4 regions of the Pseudomonas sp. GW456-12-1-14-TSB6 genome follow, and region 1 is predicted to be linked to each of the others. Evidence: predicted binding sites of a transcription regulator. Region 1 holds the regulator's gene; each other region holds the start of a gene.
What was found. The regulator FliA, encoded in region 1, starts transcription of late flagellar genes. The targets are predictions, from matches to a motif close to CTAAAGTTTNNNNNNNNNNNGCCGNTAA.
Positions count from the first base shown of each region.

Region 2: AC07Y2_RS05790 (methyl-accepting chemotaxis protein) is a predicted target of FliA. The motif match lies at 5,934-5,961, and genes of this name have one in related genera.
Region 3: AC07Y2_RS24100 (flagellar protein MotY) is a predicted target of FliA. The motif match lies at 5,205-5,232, and genes of this name have one in related genera.
Region 4: AC07Y2_RS03350 (methyl-accepting chemotaxis protein) is a predicted target of FliA. The motif match lies at 3,552-3,579, and genes of this name have one in related genera.

Region 1 covers NZ_JBWKZE010000038.1:491-8,420, reverse strand. The annotation lists gene AC07Y2_RS25600 (chemotaxis protein CheA) at 1-120, opposite strand, end outside; gene AC07Y2_RS25595 (protein phosphatase CheZ) at 160-948, opposite strand; gene AC07Y2_RS25590 (chemotaxis response regulator CheY) at 967-1,338, opposite strand; gene fliA (RNA polymerase sigma factor FliA) at 1,506-2,246, opposite strand; gene fleN (flagellar synthesis regulator FleN) at 2,243-3,073, opposite strand; gene flhF (flagellar biosynthesis GTPase FlhF) at 3,187-4,527, opposite strand; gene flhA (flagellar biosynthesis protein FlhA) at 4,539-6,668, opposite strand; gene AC07Y2_RS25565 (hypothetical protein) at 6,856-7,524, opposite strand.
Region 2 covers NZ_JBWKZE010000004.1:258,562-266,491, reverse strand. The annotation lists gene hutU (urocanate hydratase) at 1-1,466, opposite strand, end outside; gene AC07Y2_RS05815 (HutD/Ves family protein) at 1,974-2,543, opposite strand; gene hutC (histidine utilization transcriptional repressor HutC) at 2,540-3,250, opposite strand; gene AC07Y2_RS05805 (formimidoylglutamate deiminase) at 3,396-4,760, shown strand; gene AC07Y2_RS05800 (lipocalin family protein) at 4,899-5,468, opposite strand; gene AC07Y2_RS05795 (hypothetical protein) at 5,500-5,754, opposite strand; gene AC07Y2_RS05790 (methyl-accepting chemotaxis protein) at 6,037-7,929, shown strand.
Region 3 covers NZ_JBWKZE010000032.1:36,509-44,438, forward strand. The annotation lists gene AC07Y2_RS24065 (molybdopterin oxidoreductase family protein) at 1-1,012, shown strand, start outside; gene grxD (Grx4 family monothiol glutaredoxin) at 1,110-1,451, shown strand; gene bfr (bacterioferritin) at 1,558-2,034, opposite strand; gene AC07Y2_RS24080 (bacterioferritin-associated ferredoxin) at 2,234-2,452, opposite strand; gene AC07Y2_RS24085 (peroxiredoxin) at 2,744-3,346, shown strand; gene rnt (ribonuclease T) at 3,421-4,095, opposite strand; gene pyrC (dihydroorotase) at 4,092-5,138, opposite strand; gene AC07Y2_RS24100 (flagellar protein MotY) at 5,299-6,207, shown strand; gene AC07Y2_RS24105 (argininosuccinate synthase) at 6,337-7,554, shown strand; gene AC07Y2_RS24110 (hypothetical protein) at 7,688-7,930, opposite strand, start outside.
Region 4 covers NZ_JBWKZE010000003.1:48,699-56,628, forward strand. The annotation lists gene AC07Y2_RS03340 (NAD(P)/FAD-dependent oxidoreductase) at 1-1,163, shown strand, start outside; gene AC07Y2_RS03345 (HvfA family oxazolone/thioamide-modified RiPP metallophore) at 1,374-1,781, shown strand; gene AC07Y2_RS03350 (methyl-accepting chemotaxis protein) at 1,854-3,479, opposite strand; tRNA gene AC07Y2_RS03355 (tRNA-Pro) at 3,640-3,716, opposite strand; tRNA gene AC07Y2_RS03360 (tRNA-Lys) at 3,814-3,889, opposite strand; tRNA gene AC07Y2_RS03365 (tRNA-Pro) at 3,895-3,971, opposite strand; tRNA gene AC07Y2_RS03370 (tRNA-Asn) at 3,981-4,056, opposite strand; gene clpB (ATP-dependent chaperone ClpB) at 4,355-6,919, opposite strand; gene pgeF (peptidoglycan editing factor PgeF) at 7,050-7,772, opposite strand; gene rluD (23S rRNA pseudouridine(1911/1915/1917) synthase RluD) at 7,769-7,930, opposite strand, start outside.

The DNA.
Region 1 (7,930 bases):
CAGATCTGCGTCATCCGGGCGGCTTTCCAGCTCGACCAGTTGTTCGGACAGTTGCTCAAGAATCTCGCCGGCCTCAACCAGGAAATCCTGAAGGATCTCTTCATCGGCGCCGAAGCTCATTAATGGGGTGCTCCTACAGGTCTAAAAACCCAAAAAAACTCAAAATCCAAGGCTGGATAGCAAATCGTCCACATCGTCCTGACCGGACACAACGTCTTCTCGTTTATCGGCATGAATCTGCGGACCTTCACCCTGCGAGAGATGTTTTTGTGGATCTTTTTCAGCAAGCATCGCCGCACGGTCATGTTCGATGCCCGCAAAGCGGTCCACCTGGCTGGCCATGAGCACGAGCTTGAGCAGGTTGCTTTCGACTTCGGTGACCAATTGGGTCACGCGCTTGATCACCTGGCCGGTGAGGTCCTGGTAATCCTGGGCGAGCAGAATGTCATTCAGATTGCTCGACACCGCGCGGTTGTCCGCGCTGCTGCGTGCCAGAAAACCGTCGACCCGGCGCGCCAGTTCGCGGAACTCTTCAGCCCCGACCTCACGACGCATGAAACGGCCCCAATCGGCGCTCAAGGCCTGGGCTTCGTCAGCCAGGCCATTGACCACAGGGGTCGCGCTTTCCACCAGATCCATGGTGCGGTTGGCGGCAGCTTCGGTCAGTTTGACCACGTAGCCCAGGCGCTCGGTAGCGTCGGTAATTTGCGACACTTCCTCAGCCTGCGGCATGTGCGGATCGATCTGGAAATTGACGATCGCACTGTGCAGTTCACGCGTGAGCTTGCCCACTTCCTGGTACAGGCCACGGTCACGGGTCTGATTGAGCTCATGGATCAGTTGCACCGCGTCGCCGAACTTGCCTTTTTCAAGGCTTTCGACCAGTTCGACCGCGTGTTTTTTCAGGGTCGACTCAAAATCGCCCTGTGAAGATTCGTTATGCTCCATAGCTCCCCCGCGCGTTCATCAGCCGATGCGTTCGAAAATCTTCTCGATTTTTTCTTTCAACGCCTGGGCCGTGAAAGGTTTGACCACATAGCCGTTCACGCCGGCCTGGGCCGCTTCGATGATCTGCTCGCGCTTGGCTTCAGCGGTCACCATCAGCACCGGCAGGTGCTTGAGCTTTTCATCGGCACGCACGTGGCGCAGCAGGTCGATACCGGTCATGCCGGGCATGTTCCAGTCGGTCACCAGAAAGTCGATGCTGCCGCTGTTGAGCACCGGAATGGCAGTGGTGCCATCGTCGGCTTCAACGGTGTTGGTGAACCCCAGATCACGCAACAGGTTCTTGATGATCCGCCGCATCGTTGAGAAGTCATCAACGATGAGGATTTTCATGTCTTTGTTCAATTCGACCTCCAAGCAGTCTTAAACGCGCCCAGCACCTGGACGCGCCATTTCAATCAATCCGGCAAAACACTCGATGACTGTCTGGAGCACAACAGATCGAGACCGGTGCCGTTCACCACCGCACCAGCCTCGTTCGCAGTGTCCCCACACTGCCTTCAGCGCGCTCGCCACTCCCCCAAACGCCCCCGCAAGCGGGCCGCGCACTGGCTGTGTAACTGGCTGACCCGCGATTCACTGACGCCAAGGACTTCACCGATCTCCTTGAGGTTCAGCTCTTCGTCGTAGTACAGCGCCAACACCAGTCGCTCACGCTCCGGCAAATTGGCAATCGCGTCCGCCAGCGCGGCCTGGAAACGTTCGTCTTCCAGATCGCGCGACGGCTCCAGATGAGCACTGGCGCCATCCTCGTGCAGCCCTTCGTGTTCGCCGTCCTGCAACAGGTCGTCGAAACTGAACAGCCGGCTGCCCAGGGTGTCGTTCAAAATCCCGTAGTAATCGTCGAGACTCAATTGGAGTTCGGCCGCAACTTCGTGATCTTTAGCGTCACGGCCGGTTTTAGCTTCAATCGAGCGAATCGCGTCGCTGACCATACGGGTGTTGCGGTGAACCGAGCGTGGCGCCCAGTCCCCTTTTCGGACTTCATCGAGCATCGCACCACGGATCCGGATGCCCGCGTACGTTTCAAAACTGGCGCCCTTGCTGGCGTCGTATTTGGTCGAGACTTCGAGCAGGCCGATCATCCCGGCCTGGATCAGGTCTTCGACCTGCACACTGGCCGGCAATCGCGCCAGCAAGTGGTAGGCGATGCGTTTGACCAGTGGCGCGTAACGCTCGATCAGCTCGTACTGCGCGTCACGCGCCGACTTTTTGTAAAGGTTCATACCGCTGGCGGTCATAGCACAGGTCCTGCCGTTTGCTGCACGAGGCGCTCGACGAAAAATTCGAGGTGGCCGCGCGGGTTGGCGGGCAGCGGCCAGGTGTCGACCTTCTGTGCGATCGCCTTGAACGCCAGCGCGCACTTGGAACGCGGAAAGGCTTCATAGACCGCACGCTGCTTCTGCACCGCCTTGCGCACGCTTTCGTCGTAGGGCACTGCGCCGACGTATTGTAGGGCGACGTCCAGGAAGCGATCCGTGACCTTGGTCAACTTGGCGAACAGATTGCGACCTTCCTGCGGGCTCTGGGCCATGTTGGCCAGGACGCGGAAGCGGTTCATGCCGTAGTCGCGGTTCAGCAGTTTGATCAGCGCGTAGGCGTCGGTGATCGAGGTCGGCTCGTCGCAGACCACCAGCAACACTTCCTGGGCTGCGCGCACGAAACTGACTACCGAGTCACCAATACCCGCAGCGGTGTCGATCACCAGTACGTCGAGGTTGTCGCCGATGTCGCTGAACGCCTGAATCAGGCCGGCATGCTGGGCCGGGCTCAGGTGAACCATGCTCTGGGTGCCGGAAGCGGCCGGCACGATGCGGATCCCGCCGGGGCCCTGCAACAGCACGTCGCGCAGCTCGCAGCGGCCTTCGATCACGTCGGCCAGGGTGCGTTTGGGGGTCAGGCCCAGCAGAACGTCGACGTTCGCCAGCCCCAGGTCGGCGTCCAGCAGCATGACCCGACGGCCAAGCTCTGCCAGCGCCAGGGACAAGTTCACTGACACATTAGTCTTGCCGACGCCACCTTTGCCGCCGGTCACCGCGATCACCTGTACGGGATGCATGCTGCCCATGTTATTTCTTTACCTTGTCTTGCATAGACGGAGGCCACATTACTGGCTGCGCGTTCACAACCGGAACAATGCATGGCAGACCATCGATGTAGGTACAAAAACGGTTCATTACCTCAGCCAACCTGCTTGGTCGGACTGTGGTAGATATCAGCGAACATGTCAGCCATGGCTTCTTCGCTGGGTTCTTCCTGCATTTGCACACTGACGGCGCGGCTGACCAGTTGATGACGGCGCGGCAGATGCAGATCATCCGGAATACGCGGCCCATCGGTCAGGTAGGCGACCGGCAGTTCGTGACTGATCGCCAGGCTCAGCACTTCGCCAAGGCTGGCCGTCTCATCCAGTTTAGTCAGGATGCAGCCGGCGAGCCCGCAACGCTTGTAACTGTGATACGCGGCGGTTAGAACCTGTTTCTGGCTGGTGGTTGCCAGCACCAGATAATTTTTCGACCGAATGCCACGACCGGCCAGACTTTCCAGCTGCATGCGCAGCGCCGGATCGCTGGCTTGCAGGCCGGCGGTATCGATCAGCACCACGCGTTTGCGCAGCAGTGGATCCAGCGCCTGCACCAGGGACTGGCCCGGATCGACGTGGGTCACCGACACATTGAGGATGCGACCCAGAGTCTTGAGCTGCTCCTGCGCGCCGATACGGAAACTGTCCATGCTCACCAGCGCGATGTTCTGCGCGCCGTACTTGAGCACGTAACGGGCGGCCAGTTTGGCCAGGGTAGTGGTTTTGCCCATGCCGGCAGGACCGACCATGGCAATCACCCCACCCTCTTCCAGCGGCTCGACTTCCGGCACGGCGATCATCCGCGCCAAGTGCGCCAGCAGCATGCGCCAGGCCTGACGGGGTTCGTCGATCTCGGTGATCATCGACAGCAGATCACGGGACAGCGGGCCGGACAAACCGATGCGTTGCAGACGACGGTACAGATTGGCCTGAGCCGGACGGCTGCCTTGCAGCTGGTTCCAGGCCAGGGTGCCGAGTTGCACTTCCATCAGTTCGCGCAGGCTGTTGAGCTCGAAACGCATCGAGTCCAGAGCACGCGGATCAACGCCAGCGGAAACCGCTGCAGGCGCCGGTGCCGGACGGGCCGGAGCTTCGTAGGTCGGTTCGGTCAGCGGTTCGGCAGCGGTCAGCGGCAGGCCGGCCGTCAACGGCAGCCCGGCGAACAGCTGGCGATTGGTGTTGCCGTCGGCTTCGCCACGCAGGCTCAGTTCGGCCTGGGCGGTGACGATGCGCGACTGGGTCTTGCGCAGTTCATCCTCGAGCTCCATGTTCGGAACACGCGGGGCCAGCGCCGACAGTTTGTAATCGAGCGCCGCCGTCAGCTCGACGCCGCCGGCAATGCGGCGGTTGCCAATGATGGCGGCATCAGCGCCCAGCTCATCTCGAACCAGCTTCATGGCCTGACGCATATCGGCGGCGAAAAAACGCTTAACTTGCATAAACCACTACCTCAGCCGTTGGGCCCTACTGTCGCAACGATGGTCACTTGCTTGTTGTCCGGAATTTCCTGGTAGGCCAGCACATGCAGTCCGGGAACTGCCAGGCGACCAAAGCGCGAGAGCATCGCGCGAACCGGGCCTGCTACCAACAGGATCACCGGCTGACCTTGCATTTCCTGGCGCTGCGCCGCTTCGATCAGCGAACGCTGCAGCTTCTCGGCCATGCTCGGCTCCAGCAGAACGCCCTCTTCCGAGCCTTGTCCTGCCTTCTGCAGACTATTGAGCAATATTTGTTCCAACCTTGGCTCCAGCGTGATAACTGGCAGCTCCGACTCAGTCCCTACAATGCTTTGGACGATGGCGCGGGATACGCCGACCCGCACAGCGGCCACCAAAGCGGCGGTATCTTGACTCTTGGCGGCATTGTTGGCGATGGCTTCGGCAATGCTGCGGATATCGCGCACCGGCACGTGTTCGGCCAGCAACGCCTGCAATACTTTGAGCAACTGCGACAGCGTGACCACACCCGGCACCAGCTCTTCTGCCAGTTTCGGCGAGCTCTTGGCCAGCAATTGCATCAATTGCTGCACTTCTTCGTGGCCGATCAGTTCACTGGAGTGCTTGTACAGAATCTGGTTCAAGTGGGTCGCAACCACGGTGCTGGCATCGACCACGGTGTAACCGAGCGATTGCGCCTGGGCGCGCTGGCTGACTTCGATCCACACCGCCTCCAGGCCGAAAGCCGGATCTTTGGCGGTAATGCCGTTGAGCGAGCCGTAGACCTGACCCGGGTTGATCGCCAGTTCGCGATCCGGGTAGATCTCGGCTTCGGCCAGGATCACGCCCATCAGGGTCAGGCGATAGGCGCTCGGCGCCAGATCGAGGTTGTCGCGGATGTGCACGGTCGGCATCAGGAAGCCCAGATCCTGCGAGAGCTTCTTGCGCACGCCCTTGATCCGCGCCAGCAATTGCCCGCCCTGATTGCGGTCCACCAGCGGAATCAGGCGGTAGCCGACTTCCAGGCCGATCATGTCGATCGGGGTCACGTCATCCCAGCCCAGCTCCTTGGTTTCCATGGCGCGGGCCGGCGACGGCAGCAGTTCCTGTTGACGCTTGACCTCTTCCAGCGCGATGACCTTGGCCACGTTCTGCTTCTTCCAGAACAGGTAAGCGCCACCGGCCGCCAGTGCAGCCATGGTCAGGAACGAAAAGTGCGGCATGCCCGGCACCAGGCCCATGACCGCCATCAGACCGGCCGCCACCGCCAGCGCTTTGGGCGAGGCGAACATCTGGCGATTGATCTGCTTGCCCATGTCTTCCGAGCCGGAAGCACGGGTCACCATGATCGCCGCCGCTGTAGATAACAACAGTGATGGCAATTGCGCCACTAAACCGTCACCGATGGTCAGCAAGGCGTAAACCTTGCCCGCGTCAGCGAAAGTCATGTTGTGCTGGAAGATACCGACGGCCATGCCGCCGATCAGGTTGATGAACAGAATCAGCAAACCGGCGATGGCGTCACCGCGCACAAACTTGCTGGCACCGTCCATCGAACCGTAGAACTCGGCCTCCTGGGCCACTTCCTGACGACGGGCCTTGGCCTGCGCCTGATCGATCAGACCGGCGTTGAGGTCGGCGTCGATCGCCATTTGCTTGCCGGGCATCGCATCGAGGGTGAAACGCGCGCTCACCTCGGAAATCCGCCCGGCACCTTTGGTTACCACGACGAAGTTGATGATCATCAGGATCGCGAAAACCACGATACCGACCACGTAGTTACCGCCGATCACCACCTCACCGAAGGCCTGAATCACCTTACCGGCAGCAGCGTGGCCGTCCTGACCGTGGAGCATCACCACCCGCGTCGACGCCACGTTCAGCGCCAGTCGCAACAGCGTCGCCACCAGCAGGATCGTCGGGAACACCGCAAAATCCAGCGGCCGCAAGGCGTACACGCAGACCAGCAGCACGACGATCGACAGGGCAATGTTGAAGGTGAAGAACACGTCGAGCAGGAACGGCGGCACCGGCAACATCATCATCGCCAGCATGACCAGCAGCAACAGCGGCACACCCAGATTGCCTCGACTGAGGTCGGCAACATTCGAGCGAGCAGTGTTGAATAACTGAGAGCGATCCACCGGTTTTCCCCGTTCCTTTAAAGCAAACTTTTGACGCCCGAAGCAGGCGCAGGGCGGCTACTGCAAGAAGCCTTCCAACTTTTGCCAAGGCGTGAAACAGAGGGGGTGATGAATGCACAAAGGGGCGGCACGCACGTCGTGCGCCCGCCCCTGTTCAGCGATGTTCACTGAGATGAAATCCCGATAGTCAACTGGCTACCGGAATGTGCGCCGAAGTGATCGGACCGAAAGAGAGGGCTGCATTATCCAGATAGCGCGTGCCCCTGAACACGCTGTGACCACCAACATCGACAACGTCCTCCTCCGTATACATCAGTACCACCATGGTGACAGGCGCGACATCAGTGGACTTCGCATGACCCTCCATCAGATTCAATGACCATTCGAAACGCATGAATGGCAGGTCGCTGATTTCAATCGGAGGAGCCCCCGCATCCAGCCGAAAGTACTGCCGCGTCGTGATGCGCAATTGGTTGCCGACTACCGTGAACGATGGTTTTCCATATCGTTGTTCTACGGGCCCGCCATTACTCGCCCACTGGTCCATGTAATGACCGGGGTCGGTAAATAGAGCGAACAACGACGGGTTATCGCGGATATTACCGGCTGCGCCAAAGAAGTCGTTGTAGGAGTGGTGATACGCAAACCCGGCCAGTTCAGGCCGGATCGCATTGCTGGGATTATCCAGATAACTCGGAATGAACTGATTGGCCATGACCAGAAAGTTGAGAAAGTCCAGCTTCAGGTCGAACGTCACCTCATAGAAAATGGCCCGCTCGCCTGCGTCCCTTTCCAGCTTCCCTGAAACGAACTCCATCTCCATGCCCGGCAGTTTTCGGTAAACGCGACTTGTCATGATCTACCCCGGATTTCCAGTGAATGAGTTATCAACCACTGCGTTCGCAGAGTGCGAACAGGCAACGGCGTGAATTCCGGATTTATAAGGCGCCTGGGAACAACACGCGTCTACTGTCAGAACTAACAGGTCGCGGGACATTTCAGACCGACGGCACCCATTGTCTTTTAAACGCTGGTGTTTAAACGAAACCTTCAGACACGCCTTACAGGCTACGAATTCTTGCGCCGCTGCCTACGGCTACGCCAGAATCCGCCGGCTTGTGCGCTGTGGGGTCGGGTTCTATTGTGGGTCGGTCGCTGACGAATCAGCGATCGGGTTTAGCGACTCGGCTCAATTTAAAGGTGCACCAGCGTTCCTGGCTTCGTTGCGGATCTGTATGTCTGCAATTTCGTTATGGTGGCTG
Region 2 (7,930 bases), on a different contig from region 1:
GACACCCAGGTCGCACCGCTCGCGGTGTTCAGCAGCGCGTTGAGCAGCGGCCAGTCGGAGACGGCATCGGAGCCATCCTGCATCGACTCGGTTTCACGGTTCGGACTGGAGACCGAGCCGGAGTCGAGGTGGTCGCGACCGATCACGATCGGCGCCGACAGCTCGCCGCTGCGCACCATTTCGTTGAACGCCAGACCGAGCTTGGCGCGCAGGCCCAGGCCGACCCAGCAGATACGCGCCGGCAGACCCTGGAAGCTGATGCGCTCACGCGCCATGTCCAGCCAGTTGTGCAGGTGGGCGTCGTCCGGGATCAGTTCTTTGACTTTGGCGTCGGTCTTGTAGATGTCCTGCGGATCACCCGACAGTGCAGCCCAGCGGAACGGGCCGATGCCACGGCAGAACAGCGGACGGATGTAGGCCGGTACGAAGCCTGGGAAATCGAATGCGTTTTCGACGCCTTCTTCCTGAGCCATCTGACGGATGTTGTTGCCGTAGTCGAAGGTCGGCACGCCCATCTTCTGGAAGTCGAGCATGGCTTTGACGTGGACGGCCATCGATTGCTTGGCGGCCTTGACCACAGCGGCTGGCTCGGTCTTGGCGCGGGCGCGGTATTCGTCCCAGGTCCAGCCGGCCGGCAGGTAACCGTTGAGCGGGTCGTGGGCGCTGGTCTGGTCGGTGACCATGTCCGGGCGCACGCCGCGCTTGACCAGTTCCGGAAGGATTTCAGCGGCGTTGCCGCACAGGGCGATGGAAACCGCCTTGCCTTCGGAGGTGTATTTGGCGATGCGGGCCAGCGCGTCGTCGAGGTCTTTGGCCTGCTCGTCGACGTAGCGGGTCTTGAGGCGGAAATCGATGCTGATCTGCTGGCATTCGATGTTCAGCGAGCAGGCACCGGCGAGGGTCGCGGCCAGTGGCTGGGCGCCGCCCATGCCGCCGAGGCCGGCGGTCAGCACCCATTTGCCGGTGAGGTTGTCGTTGTAGTGCTGGCGACCGGCTTCAACGAAGGTTTCGTAGGTGCCCTGGACGATGCCCTGGCTGCCGATGTAGATCCAGCTGCCGGCGGTCATCTGGCCGTACATGGCCAGGCCTTTGGCGTCGAGTTCGTTGAAGTGTTCCCAGGTTGCCCAGTGTGGCACCAGGTTGGAGTTGGCGATCAGTACGCGTGGGGCGTTGCTGTGGGTCTTGAACACGCCGACCGGCTTGCCCGATTGCACCAGCAGAGTTTCGTCTTCGTTGAGGTTGGTCAGGCTCTCGACGATCTTGTCGTAGCACTCCCAGTTACGCGCAGCGCGACCGATGCCACCGTAGACCACCAGTTCTTTCGGGTTCTCGGCGACTTCCGGGTCGAGGTTGTTCATCAGCATGCGCAGCGGCGCTTCGGTCAGCCAGCTCTTGGCGGTCAGCTTGTTGCCGCGGGCGGCGCGGATTTCGACGTCACGGAATTTAGTGCGGTTGTTGTCAGTCACGAAAAAGACTCCTCAGCGATCAATTCAAACCAACCCTGGCAGTGGGCAAGCAGCCTGTGCGCATCAGTGCGCGACAAGCGAATCAGTGGACGCTGCGGAGAGTCTCGTTCGACTCATACGCATACGTCTTTACTTGTACATACAAGCATATGCAATCAAGCGGCCAACTTGTTGGAGGGTCATTCAACAAAAATCCCGGACAGGGCTGGAGAGCGCCTGAATCAAGGGCTCTGGCGTCCATGAAATTTTTCGCGGGGTGGATAGAGGGTGGCGAGAGGTTGTTACGGAAACGTGGTTCTGCGCCACGCTGGGGCGTTCGGTAACAAGTTGGTGCGCATTTCGGGAACGTCGGGACGAAAAAAAACCGCTGCTTTAAAAGCAGCGGTTTTTGATCGTTCCCACGCTCTGCGTGGGAATGCATTCCGTGACGCTCTGCGTCACAAAGCGGACGCGGAGCGTCCATGGCGGCATTCCCACGCGGAGCGTGGGAACGATCAGAAGGGAGGATCAGCGCGGGGACAGCTCGATCACGCAGCAGCCGGCATTGACGGCAATCTCGGTCAGCCCGGTATTACCGTCCAGTTGCAGGCAGTCATGGCGGCCGAGTTGCGACGCACTGTCACCGACCGTGACCTCCAGCAGTTCGCTGATGCTGAAGACCAGCACGGTGCTCGCCGAACTGAAAAACCGCTGTTCGCCGTCCAGCCATTGCAGGCGTGCGCTGTAACGCTGGGGCGAGTAGATCAGGTTGAAGTCGCGGATTGCGCCACCGAGCAAGGTGCAGGACACCTGGCTCTCGCCGCTGAAGGCAAACGGGTCGAGGGGTAACAACGGCCGGGTATCGTCGCCGTCGACACAAAGGGTCATGCCGTCACCCTGCAACACCGTGATGACCCGCTGGTAACCGGCGAAGGTCGAAAAGCCGCCGGATTCGGCGATGTCGGCAATCGACAGGCGCCAGCCAAAACCGTCGAGGCCGGCGCCGGCGTCACGGGTGATTTCCTCGGTGCTGCCGCCGCCGTTTTTCCACGGCATGCGCGGGTAGCCTTCGGCGCGTAATACCTTCAACTCTTTCATTTATGAAACCGACCTTCCAGACGATGACGAGAACCGGGGTGAATCAGGCGTGCCGCCGTCACCGGCTGACGACCCGACCAGGTACGACGACGGATCAACAGGCACGGCTCGCCTTTTTCGATCTGCAGCAATTTGCATTCGGACGCTTCGGCGAGGATCGCTTCGACCACGTGCTCGCCTTCGGTCAGCGGCGCGACCTGGTTCAGATAGGCGTAAGGCGTTTGCAGGGTGAAGTCCTGCTTGAGGTATTCCGGGGCGACCAGCGCGTTGACGAAGCGGTCTTCGATCTGCACCGGAATGTCGTTTTCGTAATGCACGATCAGCGAGTGAAAGACCTTCTGTCCTTCGCGCATGTCCAGCGCCAGCGCGCGTTCGGAACCGGCAGCCTCTTCTTCCAGAGTGATTACCTGACAGGTGTGGCGATGGCCACGGGAGGCGATTTCGTCGGCGATGTTGTGCACTTCGAACAGCGCGGACTGGCTCTTCGGTTCAGCAACGAAAGTGCCGACGCCTTGCATGCGCACCAGCAGACCGTCGGCGGTCATTTCCCGCAGTGCGCGGTTGATAGTCATGCGGCTGAAACCCAGCTGGCTGACCAGCTCGCTTTCCGACGGCACGCGGTAATGGGGCGGCCAGTTACCGCTGTCGATCTGCTGGGTGATCATCTGTTTGACGCGGGCGTACAAGGGCGCCGGACTGTCGCCCATGTTCGCGGCCAACGGGGAGACTGGAGGCGGAGTCGGCACGGTGGATCCCTGTTCATTGGTGAAAGTGGCTAGCTTGCCGGAGTTTACCGGGCAGGCAAACGTCTGTATATGTATATACAAATAACACACGATGGGGTGCTGAACCATGTCCGCCTTCTTTGCCGAACGCGCGCTGCTGCCTAACGGATGGGCCAACAATGTACGTCTCGAGGTCAGCGCCGATGGCGTTTTGACCCGAATCCAGGCCGATTCCACCGCAGATGGCGCCGAACGGTTGAGCGGTCCGCTGCTGCCGGGGATGCCGAATCTGCACTCCCACGCGTTCCAGCGAGCGATGGCGGGACTGGCGGAAGTGGCCGGCAATCCCAACGACAGTTTCTGGACCTGGCGCGATCTGATGTACCGGCTCGTCGGAAAAATCAGCCCCGACCAGCTCGGTGTGATCGCCCGTCAGCTGTACATCGAAATGCTCAAGGCCGGTTACACCTCGGTCGCCGAATTCCATTACGTCCACCACGATAACAACGGCCAGCCTTACGCCGACCCGGCCGAGCTGGCGTTACGCATCAGCCAGGCGGCCAGCTCGGCCGGCATCGGTCTGACGTTACTTCCCGTGCTCTACAGCCACAGCGGTTTCGGCGGCCAGACGCCGAACGAAGGCCAGCGCCGTTTCATCAACAGCACCGAAAGTTACCTGAAGCTGCAATCGCGTCTGCAACCGTTGCTGGCACAGCAAAAGGCGCAGTCGCTGGGCCTGTGCTTCCACTCGTTGCGCGCAGTCACGCCGCAGCAGATCAGCGAAGTACTGGCGGCCAGCGACCAGCAATGCCCGGTGCACATCCACATCGCCGAGCAGCAGAAGGAAGTCGATGACTGCCTGAGCTGGAGCGGTCGTCGCCCGCTGCAATGGCTGTACGAAAACACCGAAGTCGATCAGCGCTGGTGCCTGGTGCACGCGACCCACGCCAACCCGGAAGAAGTCACGCTGATGGCCAAGAGTCGCGCCATCGCCGGCCTGTGCCTGACCACCGAGGCCAACCTCGGCGACGGGATATTCCCGGCGGTGGATTTCCTCGCTCAGGGCGGGCGCATGGGGATCGGCTCCGACAGCCATGTGTCGTTGAGCGTGGTAGAGGAATTGCGTTGGCTGGAATACGGCCAGCGTCTGCGCGATCAGCGGCGCAATCGCTTGTATGGCGCGGATCAGCCGATGGTTGGCCGTACGCTGTATGACGCGGCGCTGGATGGAGGTGCTCAGGCGCTGGGCCAGCCGATCGGCGCGCTGGAAGTCGGCAAGCGTGCCGACTGGATTGTGCTCGATGGCAGCGATCCCTATCTGGCCACGGCCAGCGGTGACGGGATTCTCAATCGCTGGCTGTTTGCCGGTGGCGATCGTCAGGTGCGCGACGTGCTGGTCAACGGTCAGTGGGTCGTGCGCGAGGGGCGACATGCCGGGGAGGAGGACAGCAATCGCGCCTTCACCCAGGTCCTGCGAGAGCTTTTGGGCTGACACAAAACCTCTGTTACTGATCGTTCCCACGCTCTGCGTGGGAATGCAGCCCGGGACGCTCCGCGTCCCAAAAGCGGACGCAGAGCGTCCATTGAGGCATTCCCACGCGGAGCGTGGGAACGATCAGAACAGGAGAAGTCAGTTGGACGTTTTGGCCATCTGCTGATCCGACGCCCGCCAGATCAGACGCGTGGTGTCATAACCCTGCTGGCGCGCCTTGCTCAGCAGTTCCTCACGCACCACACCGTTGACGGTCGGCGTGCGGGACAACAGCCACAGGTAGCGACGACTCGGGTCGCCCACGAGGGCGGTCTTGTAGTCATCGCTGACGTACAGCACCCAGTATTGACCCTTCGCCACACCCGGAATCAGGCGCGAGAACCAGGTATCGAACTCGACCCACAGCTTGTCGGTCTTGCCCGGCACCTGTGGATAAGCCGTGCCTTTGACCTCTTCCCACTTCCAGTCTGCCGTCAGACAGCGGTTGTACACCGCGATATTGCCGTCGGGCTTGAGCGAGTAACGGGCTTCGGATTGCGCGCAATTGCGCTGGAAATACATCGGCAGACGCGCCAGCTCGTACCAGGTGCCCTGGTAACGCTTGAGATTGACACTGTTGACCGTCTTCGGCGCCAGCGGATCTTCACCGGACGTGGCGCAGCCAGCCAATACCAGGCCGGCAAAAAGGACAAGCAATAACCGCTTCATTGTTTTTCTCCCGTGGGCGCGAAGCCCCGGTTTACTTCAGGCCTTGGCCGGAAAACATCAGCACTTTGTCACCGGCGTACTGCACGCTGATAAAGCTGTTCTTGTCGCCCCAGGTGCAACTGGACATGCCCAACGCGCCCGAGCAATCGGTGGGCTTGCCGAGCAGCGTCTCGACTTCGGCCTTGGCCATGCCGGCCGAGAGCTTCGAATAGTTTTCCTGATTGACCTTGCTGCATGCGGCCAACAGCACGCAAAACGACAGAAGGGCGATAGATCGCAGCGACATGGTGTAACTCCTGGAGCGGAAGGGGGATGGCCTGGCGCCAACCAGAAGCTTAGAAGAGAAAACCCCTGTCTGGTTCCCTGGCAGACCGGCTATTTGTTCGCCCGCTCGTCCGGCATTCATCGGTAAATCAGACACTTTGTGGGGCTATTGAGCATTTCGTCGACTTTCACAAAAGCCGCCTAATCTTTGGCGCGCCACGGTCGAAATAAGAGCAGCGCAAAGCCCGATAGTGTGGCAAATTGCCGCCCTTTCTTGACCAGCCCCTTCGCGGTAGCTCTCTTAATGACCAGAAACATGAAATTCAGCCACAAGATCTTGTTGGCTGCCGCCCTTGTGGTGGCCGTTGCATTCGCCTGTTTCATTTTGTTCAACGACTATCGCCAGCGCGAAGCCCTGCAAAGCAGCACCGAAGCGTCGATGCAGGAACTGGGCAGCCTGACCACCAGCAACATCCAGACCTGGCTGGAAAGCCGCATCCAGTTGCTGCAATCCATGGCGCAACAGGTTGTCGCCGACGGCAACGCCCCGGCCAGCCTGAAACGCATCATCGACCTGCCCGCCTATACCGGCAATTTCCAGCTCTGCTACTTCGGCGGCGCCGACGGTGTGATGTTCTCGGTCCCGGCCGGCAACCGCGCACCGGATTACGACCCGCGCGCCCGTGGCTGGTACAAGGCCGCCAACGCTGCGCAACAGACCATCGTCACCGAACCGTACATCGCCGCCTCGTCGGGCAAACTGGTCATCACCGTCGCCACCCCGGTGCAGCGCCAGGGCCAGATGATCGGTGTGGCCGGCGCCGACATTGACCTGTCGAGCGTCAGTGCGATCATCAACTCGCTGAACTTCGGCGGCCACGGTCACGCGTTCATCGTCGGTGCCGACGGCAAGATCCTGATCCACCCGGACAGCAAGCTGGTGCTCAAGACCCTGGCCGAGGCCTACCCCAACGGCGCGCCGAAAGTCAGCCCGGGTCTGAAAGAAGTCGAGTTCGACGGCAAGACCCAACTGATCTCCTTCACCCGCGTCAACGGCGTGCCGTCGGCCGACTGGTACGTGGCGCTGGTGCTGGACAAGGACACCGCGTTCTCGATGCTCAGCGAATTCCGCACCTCGGCGCTGATCGCGATGGTCATTGCCGTAGTGATCATCATCGCCCTGCTCGGCATGCTGATCCGCGTCCTGATGCAGCCGCTGCTGACCATGGGCCGCGCCATGCACGATATCGCCGAAGGCGAAGGTGACCTGACCAAACGCCTGACCATCCACGGCGACGATGAATTCGGTGCGCTGGGGCTGTCGTTCAACCGTTTCGTCGAGCGCATCCACACTTCGATCCGCGAAGTGTCGTCGGCCACCGGGCAGGTCAACGAAGTCGCCCTGCGCGTGGTCGCGGCGTCGAACTCGTCGATGTTCAACTCCGACCAGCAGGCCTCGCGCACCAACAGCGTGGCCGCCGCGATCAACCAGCTCGGCGCCGCCGCCCAGGAAATCGCCCAGAACGCCGCCCTCGCCTCGCAACATTCCAGCGATGCGCGCAGCCTGGCCGAAGACGGCCAGCAGGTGGTGGATAAAACCATCCACGCCATGCAACAGCTGTCGGCGAAGATCAGCGACTCCTGCGGCAACATCGAAACCCTGAACAGCAACACCGTGAACATCGGGCAGATTCTGGAAGTGATCACCAGCATCTCCCAGCAGACCAACCTGCTGGCGCTCAACGCCGCGATCGAAGCGGCCCGTGCCGGTGAGGCCGGTCGCGGTTTCGCCGTGGTCGCCGACGAAGTCCGTAACCTGGCGCACCGCACCCAGGATTCGGCGCAGCAAGTGCAGAAGATGATCGAAGAACTGCAGGTCGGCGCACGTCAGGCGGTCGGCATCATGACCGAGAGCCAGCGCGAGAGCGAAAGCAGCGTCGGCATCGCCAACCAGGCCGGCGAACGCCTGGGCAGCGTGACCCAGCGCATCGGCGAGATCGACGGCATGAACCAGTCGGTGGCGACCGCGACGGAAGAGCAGACGGCGGTGGTCGAGTCGATCAACGTTGATATCAACGAGATCAACACGCTGAACCAGGAAGGTGTGGAGAACTTGCAGGCGACTTTGCGGGCTTGTGCGGATCTGGAGCAGCAGGCTGCGCGGTTGAAGCAGTTGGTTGGCAGCTTCCGAATCTAAG
Region 3 (7,930 bases), on a different contig from region 1:
CGAGTTGCCGGTCTCGGCGCTGGCCGAAGAGATGCTCACCGAAGGCGAGGGGCAGATTCGCGCGTTGATCACCGTGGCCGGTAACCCGGTGTTGTCCACGCCCAATGGCCGGCAGCTGGAGCAGGCGCTGGACGGGCTGGAGTTCATGGTCAGCGTCGACCTGTACATCAACGAAACCACGCGCTATGCCGACCTGATCCTGCCGTCGACCTCGGCGCTGGAAAACGATCACTACGACACCACCTTCAACCTGTTCGCGGTGCGCAACGTCAGCCGTTTCAATCGGGCGATCCTCGCCAAACCCGAGGGGGCACTGCACGACTGGGAGATCTTCGTCGGCCTGGCCAAGGCCTTTGCCGCGAAGACCGGCAAGGAGCTGAAACCGACGATGCCGCCGGCGAAGATGATCGATATGGGATTGCGCATGGGCGCCTATGGCGATGCGTCCGAGTACAAATTGTCGCTGGCGACGCTGTTCGATCATCCACATGGCGTTGATCTGGGAGCACTGAAGCCCAACCTGACACCGCGATTGAAGACCGTCAATCAACGAGTTCAGGCGGCGCCGCCGGAAATCCTCGCCGACCTGGCGCGCTTCGCCGCGTTGCAGGCGCCGGCCGCCGATGAGCTGTTGATGATTGGTCGCCGTCATGTACGCAGCAACAATTCCTGGATGCACAATTATCATCGACTGGTGAAGGGCAAGCCGCGTCATCAGTTGCTGATGAACCCGGCCGATCTCGCCAGTCGCGGGCTCAGTGACGGGCAGCTTGTGCGGGTCAGTTCGCGGGTCGGGCAGATCGAGGTCGAGGTGCTGGGCAGTGCCGACATGATGAAAGGCGTGGTCAGCCTGCCGCACGGATGGGGCCACGCCCGTCCGGGTGTGCAGATGGCGATTGCCAGCGGCCAACCCGGCTCCAGCGCCAATGACCTGACCGATGAATGCCAGCTCGACGAGCTGTCAGGCAATGCGGCGCTCAATGGCGTGCCGGTGACGGTGGCGGCGGCTTGAGCATGTCTGTCGGGGAGACCGAGCAGGGCGCTCGGGATTCCGTTACAATGCGCCACCGTGCCGACCCATGAGTCGGAAAGTTCAGCCGAGGTGCTCCATGGATATCATCGAAACGATTAAAGAGCAGATTGCCAACAACACCATTCTGCTTTACATGAAAGGCTCGCCCAATGCCCCGCAGTGTGGCTTCTCCGCGAAAGCTGCGCAGGCAGTGATGGGCTGTGGCGAGAAGTTCGCCTACGTCGACATCCTGCAGAACCCGGAAATCCGCGCCAACCTGCCGAAGTACGCCAACTGGCCGACTTTCCCGCAGCTGTGGGTAGCCGGTGAACTGGTCGGCGGCAGCGACATCATGGCTGAAATGTTCGCCAACGGTGAGCTGCAGACTCTGGTCAAGGAAGCATCCGCCAAGGCTGCTGCGGCCAAGTCCGAAGCCTGATTGGCTTCTGCCCGGATTTCGGCGAGTCTGAAGTCCGGGCAATAAAAAGCCCCGCCTCTCGTAAGAGGGCGGGGCTTTTTAGTGTCTCGAGTTTAGCGCTGGCTGATTACTCGTCTTCGCCCATCTGCGATTGCAGATAGTTCTCAAGACCGACTTTATCGATCAGGCCCAGTTGGGTTTCCAGCCAGTCGATGTGTTCCTCTTCGGATTCGAGGATGTCTTCGAGCAGTTCGCGGCTGCCGAAGTCACCGACGGATTCGCAGTGGGCGATGGCGGCCTTGAGGTCGGCATGGCCGGTCTTCTCGATACGCAGGTCGCACTCCAGCATTTCCTTGGTGTGCTCGCCGATGTGCAGCTTGCCCAGATCCTGCACGTTCGGCAGGCCTTCAAGGAACAGGATGCGCTTGATCAGCTTGTCCGCGTGCTTCATCTCGTCGATGGATTCGTGGTACTCGTGTTTGCCGAGCTTGTTCAGGCCCCAATCTTCATACATGCGTGCATGCAGGAAGTACTGATTGATCGCGACCAGCTCATTGGCAAGGATCTTGTTGAGATGCTGGATGACTGTTACGTCGCCTTTCATGATGGGAGTCCTGCCCTAAGTAACGGTATATAAGGCAGAGTTTGAGCTTGGTATTTATAAGTGTCAAACCTAAGTTATTGAATAATAAATGAAAATTAATCGGAATAAGAATGTTTGTGTTCCGCGTCTAGACGCTAAGCGGTTGATTTTCAGGCATAAAAAAACCGGACATAAGTCCGGTTCTTCAAATTCGGGATAATTACGCGGCGGTAAATTCTGCCGGGTAGGGGATCGCAGCCTGGGCGGTTTGCAGCTTGGTCAGGGTTTCGCGAACCACTTCCTTCGCCAGGCACGCGCATTTGCCGCATTGGCTGGCGACGCCGGTGGCCTGACGGACTTCTTTATAGCTGCAGCAACCTTCATAGATCGCTTCGCGGATTTGTCCGTCGGTGACGCCAGTGCAGAGGCAAACATACATAAGTGAGAACCGTCGCTGGTTGTGACTCAATTGCGATGGATCTTAATGTTAACGAGAATGATTGTCAAAGTGCTTTCCGAAGGGTTTTCATCGCCAACGGCTGTGACTGACGAACGGTGGTACATGGCTGAATGCCAGCCGGGATTTCGCGAAAAACCTTTAAGGACAGTCGAAAAACGCAGTGTATGATGGTCGGCCCTTGCGAAGGGGGTTCGTGTCACAGGGCTGTCGCCTGAGGGTGGCAGGCTGGCCCGAACCCTGAACTTCAAGTTTCTACACCAGGAGATATCAATGAGCGTACTCGTAGGCAAACAAGCCCCTGACTTCACCGTCCCGGCCGTACTCGGCAATGGCGAGATCGTTGACAGCTTCACCCTGTCCTCGGCCATCAAAGGCAAATACGGCCTGGTGTTCTTCTACCCGCTGGACTTCACCTTCGTCTGCCCGTCCGAGCTGATTGCTCTGGACAACCGCATGGCCGACTTCAAGGCTCGCAACGTTGAAGTGATTGCCGTGTCGATCGACTCGCACTTCACCCACAACGCCTGGCGCAACACCCCGGTCAACAATGGCGGCATCGGTCAGGTGAAATACACCATGGCTGCCGACATGAAGCACGACATCGCCAAGGCCTACGACGTTGAGTCCGAAGGCGGCGTGGCTTTCCGTGGCGCGTTCCTGATCGACGACAAAGGCGTTGTCCGCTCGCAGATCGTCAATGACCTGCCGCTGGGCCGTAACATGGAAGAGCTGATCCGTCTGGTTGACGCGCTGCAATTCCACGAAGAGCACGGCGAAGTCTGCCCTGCCAACTGGAAAAAAGGCGACAAAGGCATGAACGCTTCGCCAGAAGGCGTTGCGGCTTACCTGACCGAGAACGCTGCTGCCCTGTAAGGCGCAACGTCGAGGTACAAAAAAACCGGCTCTTGAGCCGGTTTTTTCATGTGCGGGATTCAACCCGGCGACCCTCAGTCGTCGAAGTCTTCCCAGCCGCCCATCTGTTTCCAGCGGTTGACGATGCCGCAGAACAGCTCGGCCGTCTTCTCGGTGTCGTAACGCGCCGAATGCGCTTCACGGCCGTCGAAGTCGATGTCGGCGGCCTGACAGGCCTTGGCCAATACGGTTTGACCGTAGGCCAGGCCGGCGAGGGTCGCGGTGTCGAAGCTGGAGAACGGGTGGAACGGATTGCGCTTCATGTCCAGCCGCGCGACGGCCGCGTTGAGGAAACCGAGGTCGAAGCTGCTGTTGTGGCCGACCAGAATCGCCCGTTTGCAGCCGTTGGCCTTCAAGGCCTTGCGCACGCCACGGAAGATGTCGGTCAGGGCCGTTTCTTCGCTGACGGCCATGCGCAACGGGTGATCGAGCTTGATCCCGGTGAACTCCAGTGCCGCCGCTTCAACGTTGGCGCCTTCGAACGGCTCGACGCGGAAGAAGTAGGTGTGATCCGGGTAGACAAAACCCTTTTCATCCATGGCGATGGTGGTCGCGGCAATCTCCAGCAGAGCGTCGGTGGCCGAGTTGAAGCCACCGGTTTCTACGTCGACGACAACCGGCAGGTAGCCGCGAAAGCGTGCTGCCATTGGATGGCGCGAACCGCCGCCACCTTGACCGTCCAGTTCGTCGTCGAAATGGTCTTCACTCACGCGTGTTCCTCCAGCAGGCGCCAGCGCAGTTTTTCACCGGCGCGCAGCGGGATAACGGTCAGCTCGCCGAAAGGCAGGCTGGTCGGGGCGGTCCATTCGTCACGAACCAGGGTGATGCGATCGGTGTTCGCCGGCAGGCCATAGAAACGCGGGCCGTTGAGGCTGGCGAAGGCTTCGAGCTTGTCCAGCGCATTGCGCTGTTCGAAGGCTTCGGCATACAGCTCGATGGCGGCGTACGCGGTGTAGCAGCCGGCGCAGCCGCAGGCGGCTTCCTTGGCGTGCTGGGCGTGCGGTGCCGAGTCGGTACCGAGGAAGAACTTCGCGCTGCCGCTGGTGGCGGCGTCGAGCAGGGCTTCCTGGTGCGTATTGCGCTTGAGGATCGGCAGGCAATAGAAGTGCGGCCGAATCCCGCCCACCAGCATGTGGTTGCGGTTGTAGAGCAGGTGATGCGCGGTGATGGTCGCGCCGACGTTGGCCGAAGCCTCGTTGACGAACTGCACGGCATCGCCGGTGGTGATGTGTTCGAACACCACTTTCAGCGTCGGGAAACGCTCGACCACGCGGCGCATGTGCTCGTCGATGAAGATTTTTTCGCGGTCGAACACGTCGACGTCGCCACGGGTGACTTCACCGTGGATCAACAGCGGCATGCCGACTTCGGCCATGGCTTCCAGCGCCGGGAAAATCTTGTCGATGCTGGTGACCCCGGAATCGGAGTTGGTGGTGGCGCCGGCCGGGTACAGCTTGGCGGCGTGCACGAAACCGCTGGCCTTGGCCTCACGGATTTCTTCGGGCTGGGTGCGGTCGGTGAGGTACAGCACCATCAGCGGCTCGAAACGACTGCCAGCCGGGCGGGCAGCGAGAATCCGCTGGCGATAGCCGTCGGCTTCAGCGGCGTTGCGCACCGGAGGTACCAGGTTGGGCATGATGATGGCGCGACCAAAGGTGCGCGCGACATCCGCAACGGTATTGGTCAACACGGCACCATCGCGAAGATGAATGTGCCAGTCGTCGGGACGCAGCAGGGTCAGGCGGTCGGACATGAGGGGATTCCAGGCGGGTCAAACTGAGGCGAATGCTACCGGAAAAGACTCTTGCAGGCACTCGCTATCAAGTTTTGCGACGAGCGTCCGATATCCCATAGGTATGCCGTAAAGATGTATGTCTCGGTCTTTTTCGTTGTAGAAGCCAATGGAGCCTCCCGTGCGCCAGCGATATTTAGCCTTGCTCAGTGTGTTTGCCAGCCTTCCCGCGATGGCACTGACCTACCAGACCCGTCTGGAGAACATTGAGTGGACGGTCGAGGGCGACAAGTTCGAGTGCCGTCTGACGCAGCCGATCACCGACTTCGGCTCGGGGCAATTCGTGCGCAAGGCCGGCGAGCAGGCGACCTTTCGCCTGAACGCCTACAACGCCATGCTTGGCGGCGGTTCGGCGACCTTGCTGGCGGCGGCTGCGCCGTGGCAGCCGGGTCGTGGCGATATCAATCTGGGCACGGTTCGACTGGGCAGCGGCAACGTGCTGTTCAACAGTTCTCAATCCCAGGCCGGGCAACTGATCAGCGGTTTGATGGACGGTCGCAGCCCCGTGGTGCGCCGGGCCTCGGGCGATGGTCGGGTATCTGAAGTGCGCCTGCTGCCGGTCAAGTTCAGCAAGGCTTTTAATGACTACCAGACCTGCGTGGCGAAACTGCTCCCGCAGAATTTCGATCAGGTCAAACAATCGCAGATCGGCTTCCCCGGCGAAGGCATCGAACTGGACGCCGCCGCCAAGGCCAAGTTGCAAGTGATGCTCGAGTACATGAAGGCCGATCCGACGGTCAATCACATCGAACTCGATGGCCACTCCGATAACAGCGGCAATCGCCTGACCAATCGTGAATTGTCGCGCCGCCGTGCGCTGGCCGTGGTTGATTTCTTCAAGGCCAATGGCGTTCAGGAATCGCAGATCACCGTGCGTTTCCATGGTGAGCGCTACCCGTTGGTGCCGAACACCAATGCCGCCAACCGGGCCAAGAACCGCCGGGTCAACGTGCACCTGGCGCGAGTGGCACCGACCACTGCTCCGGCGCCCCAGGCCAGCACGCCTGCCAACACGGCGGCGACTTCCTGACCTTCCGGTCATCGTCGCCCTCTCGACAGATTCTGTCGCTTTGTCGTCTTAAGCTGTCGCGCCTCTGTAAATTATCGCGTTTGAGCGGTAGACTCCTCGGCTTTCCGTAGAACCCCGTGGAGTGATGGCATGGCGGACGTAAACAAGGTCGTTCTGGCGTATTCCGGCGGCCTGGACACTTCGGTGATCCTCAAGTGGCTGCAGGATACTTATAACTGTGAAGTCGTGACCTTCACCGCTGACCTGGGTCAGGGCGAAGAGGTCGAGCCGGCTCGCGCCAAGGCGCAGGCCATGGGCGTCAAAGAAATCTACATCGACGACCTGCGCGAAGAATTCGTGCGTGACTTCGTGTTCCCGATGTTCCGCGCCAACACCGTTTACGAAGGCGAGTACCTGCTGGGTACTTCCATCGCGCGTCCGCTGATCGCCAAGCGTCTGATCGAAATCGCCAACGAAACCGGCGCCGACGCCATTTCCCACGGCGCCACCGGCAAAGGCAACGACCAGGTGCGTTTCGAACTGGGTGCCTATGCACTCAAGCCAGGCGTGAAAGTAATTGCTCCATGGCGCGAGTGGGACCTGCTGTCCCGCGAGAAGCTGATGGACTACGCCGAGAAGCACGCGATCCCGATCGAGCGTCACGGCAAGAAGAAATCCCCGTACTCGATGGACGCCAACCTGCTGCACATCTCCTATGAAGGCGGCGTGCTGGAAGACACCTGGACCGAGCACGAAGAAGACATGTGGCGCTGGACCGTCTCCCCGGAGAAGGCTCCCGACACCCCGCAATACCTGGAACTGACCTACCGCAACGGCGACATCGTCGCGCTGGACGGCGTCGAAATGACCCCGGCCACCGTACTGGCGACCCTGAACAAGATCGGTGGCGAGCACGGCATCGGCCGTCTCGACATCGTCGAGAACCGTTACGTCGGCATGAAGTCCCGTGGCTGCTACGAAACCCCGGGCGGCACCATCATGCTGCGCGCTCACCGCGCCATCGAATCGATCACCCTGGACCGCGAAGTCGCTCACCTCAAAGACGAGCTGATGCCGAAATACGCCAGCCTGATCTACACCGGCTACTGGTGGAGCCCTGAGCGTCTGATGTTGCAACAGATGATCGACGCTTCCCAGGTCAACGTGAACGGCGTTGTGCGCCTCAAGCTGTACAAGGGCAACGTGATCGTGACCGGTCGCAAGTCCGACGATTCGCTGTTCGACGCCAACATTGCGACCTTCGAAGAAGATGGCGGCGCCTACAACCAGGCCGATGCGGCGGGCTTCATCAAGCTCAACGCATTGCGCATGCGCATCGCAGCCAACAAGGGCCGCAAGCTGTTCTGAGTCATTCGGTCCGGATGTGAAACAAAGGCCTTGTCGTAAGACAAGGCCTTTGTGTTTCTGGGTACTCCCTTCTTCAAACTGATCCGGATAAATATTATCGCTGCTTTTGCTGTGCCCGCTTCCTGCGGCGCGTTCAAACCTTTTCCACCTGGATCATGCTCATTGAATCCACGTCGTAAGAAATGCAGTAGGTAGTTCCGGCGCCTTTCTTTCCCTGTTTAAACGATTTGAAGACGTCTTCTGTTAATGGAGTGTCCGGTATCGAGTGGATCAGGAACAGGAATATTCTGAGTGAATGCTTGGAGGGGGGCGGGATTTTTTCCAATAGCGCGGCTATGTCAAGTTCGACATTTCCTCCCCTGATATCCAAGATATA
Region 4 (7,930 bases), on a different contig from region 1:
CGCTGCTGCACGAAGTGGCCGCCGGATCGCTGAACTCTTCCGAAGACGAACTCAACTATGTCGCCCAGGCCAAATGGAACCACTTCGAGTTCCAGCTGGGGCGCATGAGCGGGCTCGATCGTGAGCAGAAGAAGATCCAGCTGGCCGCCACCTACGACGAAAACGGCGTTGAGCTGGTCCCGGCGCGGGAAGTGCCCTATGACTCGCTGGTGATCGCGGTCGGCAGCACCACCAACGATTTCGGCACCCAGGGCGCCGCGCAGCACTGCCTGTTCCTCGACACCCGCAAGCAGGCCGAGCGTTTTCACCAGCAACTGCTCAATCACTATCTGCGCGCCCACGCCGGGCAGACCGATGCGATCCAGCAGATTAGCGTGGCCATTGTCGGTGCGGGCGCCACGGGCGTCGAACTGGCGGCAGAACTACACAACGCCGCCCATGAACTGGCCGCCTACGGTCTTGATCGGATCAAACCGGAGAACATGCACATCACCCTGATCGAAGCCGGGCCACGGGTACTGCCAGCCCTGCCGGAGCGCATCAGCGGGCCGGTGCACAAGACCCTGGAGAAACTCGGGGTCAACGTGATGACCAACGCCTCGGTCAGCCAGGTCACCGCTGACAGCCTGATCACCGCCGATGGCAACGAGATCAAGGCGAGCCTGAAAGTCTGGGCTGCCGGGATCCGCGCACCGGGTTTCCTCAAGGACATCGATGGCCTGGAAACCAACCGCATCAATCAGCTGCAAGTGCTGCCGACGCTGCAGACCACCCGCGACGAAAACATCTTCGCCTTCGGTGACTGCGCCGCGTGCCCGCAACCGGGCTCCGATCGCAACGTTCCACCACGGGCCCAGGCTGCGCACCAACAGGCGTCGCTGCTGGCCAAATCGCTGAAACTGCGGATCGAAGGCAAGACCCTGCCGGAGTACAAGTACACCGACTACGGCTCGCTGATTTCGCTGTCGCGTTTTTCGGCTGTGGGTAACTTGATGGGTAACCTGACCGGCAGCGTGATGCTCGAAGGCTGGCTGGCGCGGATGTTTTACGTGTCGCTGTACCGCATGCACCAGATGGCGCTGTACGGGCCGTTCCGCACAGCGATGCTGATGCTCGGCAGCAAGATCGGACGCGGCACCGAGCCACGCCTGAAGCTGCACTGATGTAAAACACCGTGGGGGCGGGCTCGCCCTCACGGTGTTTTGTTTTCTACTGTATCTGCCCCCCGCTTTCCCCACCTTCGCTTACAAACGCCCCGCTCCCGGACACAGACGCGATACACCGCCACCGCTTAATGGCCACACCCGAGCACACCTGCTCCGGCTTGATCGCCCTTAACGTGTGGTTGCGCTGTGCAACCGAAGGAGAATGCAATGTCCCGTACTGCGAAAATCGGCAAAAACTCCCTTGGCCTGGTCGGTGCCGTACTGGCCGGCGGCCTGATGCTGTCCGGCTCGGTGTTTGCCGCGCAACCGCTGGCCCAGGGCTACATGGTCGCTTCGGCCGAGACCTCGGTGAAAACCCCGGAAGGCAAATGCGGTGAAGGCAAATGCGGCGATGCGTCGATGGCCAAGACCGACACCGATGGCGACGGCAAGGTCTCACGCGCCGAGTTCCTGAAGGTCGCGCCGAAGTCCGACTTCGACAAGATCGACACCAACCACGACGGTTTCATCGACGAGCAAGAGGCGTACAACAACGTCAAAGCCAACTTCGAAGCCAACGGCAAGAAAATGCCCAAAGGCCTGTTCGAACACCTGAAAGACCAGGACGGTGCCTGATTTTTCAGACGCTCGACAAAACAAAGCCGCGCTTTCTCTGACGAGAAGCGCGGCTTTTTCACGCCTGCATGATTACAGCTGGAAGCGTCGCACCATGCCCTGCAGGGCATTGGCCAGTTGCGACAGTTCATGGCTCGACGCGTTGGTTTGATCGGCGCCAGCCGCCGACCGCACCGACAGGTCGCGAATGTTCACCAGGTTGCGATCCACTTCCCGCGCCACTTGCGCCTGCTCTTCGGCGGCGCTGGCGATCACCAGGTTGCGCTCGTGGATTTCGTGTACCGACGCCGTGATCGTCTGCAACGCTTCACCGGCCCGCTCGGCCAGCACCAGTGTGGTGGCAGCGCGCGAGGCACTGGCCTGCATCGACTCCAGCGCCAGGCTCGAACCGCTGCGCATGCCCTGCACCATCTGCTCGATTTCCTGGGTCGATTGCTGCGTGCGATAAGCCAGCGCCCGGACTTCATCGGCGACCACGGCAAACCCGCGCCCGCTCTCCCCGGCCCGCGCGGCTTCGATGGCGGCGTTGAGCGCCAGCAGGTTGGTCTGTTCGGCGATCGCCCGGATCACGTCCAGCACCTTGCCGATGTCTTGCGACTGGTTGGCCAGCGATTGCACCAGCTCACCAGTGTGCTCGACTTCGCTGGCCAGGGCGTTGATGGCGTCGGCAGTTTCGCTGACCCGCTCCTGGCCCAACTGTGCCGACTCACTGGACTGGCGGGTGGCGTCGGACGTCGACACCGCATTGCGGGCGACTTCCTCGACCGCGGTGGTCATCTCGTTGACGGCCGTGGCGGCCTGTTCGATTTCATTGTTCTGCTGTTGCAGCCCTTGCGTGCTGTCGTGGGTGACCGCGCTCAGTTCGTCGGAAGCAGTCGCCAGTTGCGTGGCCGAGCCGCTGATGCCCTGCAGGGTTTCGCGCAGGTTCTGCTGCATGGTTGCCAACGCCTTGAGCAGCCGGCTGACCTCATCGTTGCCGTGAGTTTCGATCGGGCGGGTCAGATCGCCTCTGGCGACGTGCTCAGCAGCGTCGACAGCGGCGCTCAGGGGGCGGACGATGCTGCGGGTGAGCAACATGGCCAGAGCCACGGTGGCCAGCGCCGCCAGAGCGATGAACAGGGTCACGATGGTGCGCGAGGTTTCGTAGTGGGCCGCAGAGTTCTGGCTTTCGGCGGCGACCTGGCGGGCGAACAGATCCGCCAGGTCGTTGAGTTGTTTGCCGGAGCCGTCGACCACGGTTTTCATGTCGACCAGCAGCAGCTTGGTCAGCTCGTCGCGCTTGCCCTGCTCGGCGAGGGTGAACGACTGGGCGATCCCGGTGCGGTAGGCGGCGAAGGTTTTCTTGAACTGTTCATACAACTGCTGACCTTCCGGGGTGGTTACCAGTCGATCATAGGCGGCGATTTTCTCGCTCAACTCTTTGTCCCGGGTGTCCATTTGGCTGCGGTACGTGGCGATGTTGGCCGGATCCTGATCCAGCGCCATGCGCAGGGAGATGGTGCGGATGCGCAGCATGATCTCGCGAATTTCGTCGCCGCCACGAATGCTCGGCAACCACTGGGTCTCCACTGCCACTTCACTGTCGCGGATGCTCGACATCTGCCCCAGCGCGAACACCCCGAGCAACGCCACCAGTAACGCGATCAGGGCAAAGCCAAGAGCGGCGCGGGGAGCAATATTCAACTGACGAAGCAACATGACGAACGCCCTTTTTCTTGTATTGGCAGAGTTCAGGGGCGTTTGATGCGGCAGGCCCCTTTCGTTAGCGGGCTATCGGCAAGTTGTATGACGACTTGAATGAAACATTTCCGCCGGGCAAAAAAAATCCCCGTATCTTTCGATACGAGGATTTTTAATATGGTCGGGGTAGGGGGATTCGAACTCCCGACATCCTGCTCCCAAAGCAGGCGCGCTACCGGACTGCGCTATACCCCGGTAAAAAAAAGGCGACCTTTCAAAGATCGCCTTCTTCGATCAGCGCTTTTGGCCTCTGATCTTAAGATTCGATCCCAGTGTTACCTGGTTTCAAAAATGGTGGGTCGTGTGGGATTCGAACCTACGACCAATTGGTTAAAAGCCAACTGCTCTACCAACTGAGCTAACGACCCAAAAATGGTCGGGGTAAGGGGATTCGAACTCCTGACATCCTGCTCCCAAAGCAGGCGCGCTACCGGACTGCGCTATACCCCGGTTTGAAATTGGCTCCGTGACCAGGACTCGAACCTGGGACCCAATGATTAACAGTCATTTGCTCTACCGACTGAGCTATCACGGAACTACACATTTCAATTTACTACGGTGAAACTTGCAGCTTCTCGACATCGTTTTCGCATCGCTGCGTTCGTGTGCCTGAGGCGCGCTATTCTACAACCTAGAACACCTCTGTCAACCCCCTAAATTGCTTTCAAGTTAATGATTTGCAACTTATTTCAGATTTCTGCCCAGTGAGCTGAAACCCTGTTGGTGACTGACTGCGGGGCGCACTTTACAAGCCTTTTCCTTTGAGTTCAACAGCCTGGCGAAAAAAAAGGCCTCGCATTGCGAGGCCTTGATGACGACACCACCGTCGGGCGTCAGTTGAACGTGATCTCGTCGTTCTCCACGACGCCGGTCGCGGTCTCGCCCGGCAGGAAACGTCCCGACAGAATCAACTGTGCCAGCGGGTTCTCGATCCAGCGCTGGATCGCCCGCTTCAGCGGCCGTGCGCCATAGACCGGGTCGTAGCCGACGGCAATCAGCTTGTCCATCGCTTCCGGGCTCAGTTCCAGCTTCAGCTCGCGCTCGGCCAGACGGCTGCGCAGACGACCCAGCTGGATCTCGGTAATGCCGGCGATCTGATCCCGCGCCAATGGCTCGAAGATCACCACTTCGTCGACCCGGTTGATGAACTCCGGACGGAAGTGGGTGGAAATCGCATCCAACACCGCTGCCCGTTGTGCTTCACGATCACCGACCAGTTCCTGGATCTGCATCGAACCGAGGTTGGAGGTCATGACGATCACGGTATTGCGGAAGTCCACCGTGCGGCCATGACTGTCGGTCAGACGGCCATCCTCCAGCACTTGCAGCAGGATGTTGAACACGTCCGGGTGCGCCTTCTCGACTTCGTCCAGCAGGATCACCGAGTAAGGCTTGCGCCGTACCGCTTCGGTCAGGTAACCGCCCTCTTCATAGCCGACGTAGCCCGGTGGTGCACCGATCAGCCGCGCCACGGAATGTTTCTCCATGAACTCGGACATATCGATCCGCACCATCGCCTCTTCAGTGTCGAAGAGGAACTCGGCCAGCGCCTTGCACAGCTCGGTTTTACCGACACCGGTCGGGCCGAGGAACATGAACGAGCCGCTCGGACGATTCGGGTCGGACAACCCGGCCCGGGAACGCCGCACCGCGTTGGCTACCGCCACCACCGCTTCGTCCTGACCGATCACGCGCTGATGCAACAGGCTTTCCATCTTCATCAGCTTGTCGCGCTCGCCTTCGAGCATTTTCGACACCGGAATGCCGGTCCACTTCGAAACGACTTCGGCGATTTCCTCTTCGGTCACCTTGCTGCGCAGCAACTGGTTTTCGCTTTTGCCGTGCTGGTCGACCATTTGCAGGCTGCGTTCCAGATCCGGGATCACCCCGTACTGCAACTCGGCCATGCGGTTCAGGTCGCCTTTACGGCGCGCGGCTTCCAGCTCCTGACGGGACTGTTCGATCTTCTGCTGAATCTGCGCAGAACCCTGCACCTCGGCTTTTTCCGAGTTCCAGATTTCTTCCAGATCCGAGTACTCACGTTCGTGGCGATCGATTTCTTCCTGGAGTTTCTCCAGACGTTTCTTCGCCGCGTCGTCACTTTCTTTCTTCAGTGCCTGAGATTCCACCTTCAGTTGAATCAGGCGCCGCTCAAGACGATCCAGCACTTCCGGCTTGGAGTCGATCTCCATGCGGATGCGGCTGGCCGCCTCGTCGATCAGATCGATCGCCTTGTCCGGCAGCTGCCGGTCAGTGATGTAGCGATGGCTGAGCTTGGCCGCCGCGATGATTGCGCCGTCGGTGATCGCCACCTTGTGGTGAACCTCGTAACGCTCCTTGAGGCCACGCAGGATCGCGATGGTGTCTTCTTCGCTCGGCTCGTCCACCAGCACTTTCTGGAAGCGCCGCTCGAGGGCCGCGTCCTTCTCTATATATTGGCGGTACTCGTTGAGCGTGGTCGCGCCGACGCAATGCAGCTCACCACGGGCCAGGGCCGGTTTAAGCATGTTGCCGGCGTCCATCGAGCCTTCGCCCTTGCCGGCGCCGACCATGGTGTGCAGTTCGTCGATGAACAGAATGATCTGCCCTTCCTGCTTCGACAGCTCGTTGAGCAGCGCTTTCAGTCGCTCTTCGAACTCACCGCGATACTTGGCGCCGGCAATCAGCGCACCCATATCGAGGGACAGCAGGCGTTTGCCACGCAGGCCATCCGGCACTTCGCCGTTGATGATGCGCTGGGCCAGCCCTTCGGCAATCGCGGTTTTACCCACGCCAGGTTCGCCGATCAGCACCGGGTTGTTCTTGGTGCGGCGTTGCAAGACCTGAATGGTGCGACGGATTTCATCGTCACGGCCGATCACCGGGTCAAGCTTGCCTTCTTCGGCGCGCTTGGTCAGGTCGACGGTGTACTTATCCAGTGCCTGACGCGACTCTTCGTGGTTGGCGTCATTGACCGCCTCGCCACCGCGCAGGTTGTTGATCGCATTCTCCAGCGCTTTCTTGCTCACGCCTTGGCCGAGCAGCAACTTGCCGAGCTTGCTGTTCTCGTCCATCGCGGCGAGCAGCACCAGCTCGCTGGAAATGAACTGGTCGCCCTTCTGCTGGGCCAGACGGTCGGCCTGATTGAGCAGACGCGCCAGATCCTGCGACATGTTGACGTCGCCGGTCGGGTTCTGGATTTTCGGTAATTGATCGAGCTCTTTGGTCAGCTCTTTACGCAAGCTGTTGACGTCGAAGCCCACCTGCATCAACAGGGGTTTGATCGAACCACCCTGTTGTTCAAGCATGGCTTGCATCAGATGCGCCGGCTCGATGGCTGGATGATCGTGGCCGACGGCCAAAGATTGGGCATCGGACAACGCCAACTGCAATTTGCTGGTTAAACGGTCTATACGCATGGGTCACCTTCCTTTTGAGCAGGCCGGACCTAAAAAACCATCCTGAATAAAGAAACCTGCCAGATACCGCTATAGATGCGGTCGATTCTGGAAGATTCAAGCGTCAGGGAGTTGATGCAGATCAGAGAGTTTAGCGGGTAAGCCAGACTAAAGAGGCGAAGCGACCAGTGCGAGGCGCACGGCGATAGGAAAAGAAGCGCGGATCGGTCACTGTACAGAAACCGCCACCATAAACAGCGGTGACACCGCGGACTGCCAGACGCAGCCGCGCCAGCTTATAGATGTCAGCCATGAACTTGCCGGCGTTGTGGCTCGGGACAAAGGCTGTCTCGGCTTCGGGCAATTGATTGATGAAGACTTCCCGGACTTCGGGACCGACTTCAAAGGCTTGCGGGCCGATGGCCGGACCGAGCCAGACCAGAACGTCTTCGGCAGGCACATCCAGACTGTCGAGGGTGGCTTCCAGCACGCCGGCTGCCAATCCACGCCAACCGGCATGAGCCGCCGCCACGCGAGTACCGGCACGGTCGCAGAACAGCGCCGGCAGGCAATCGGCAGTCATTGCTGCACACGCGATACCGGGCGTTGCCGTCCAGCTGGCATCCGCCGTGGCCACCACGGACGGATCCGCATGCGCCACGGCAATTCCGTGCACTTGCTGCAACCAGGCAGGCTTTATAGAGAAGTGTTCGGTCAGGCGCCGACGGTTTTCGGCGACGGCCTCCGGGCGGTCATCGACATGATCGCCCAGGTTGAGGCTGTCGAACGGCGCCTCGCTGACGCCGCCCTCGCGGGTGGTGACACAGGCCTTGACGCTGGCCGGCGCGGGCCAGTCCGGCGTCAGCCAGTTCATCCGACGAATGCCTCGCGATCCTGCTTGAGCAGGGTCAGCAGCCACACCAGATCTTCCGGCAGCGGCGATTCCCAGCTCATGCGCTCACCGGTGGTCGGGTGATCCAGCTCAAGGAACCGCGCGTGCAGGGCCTGACGCGGGAAGTGCTTGAGGGATTC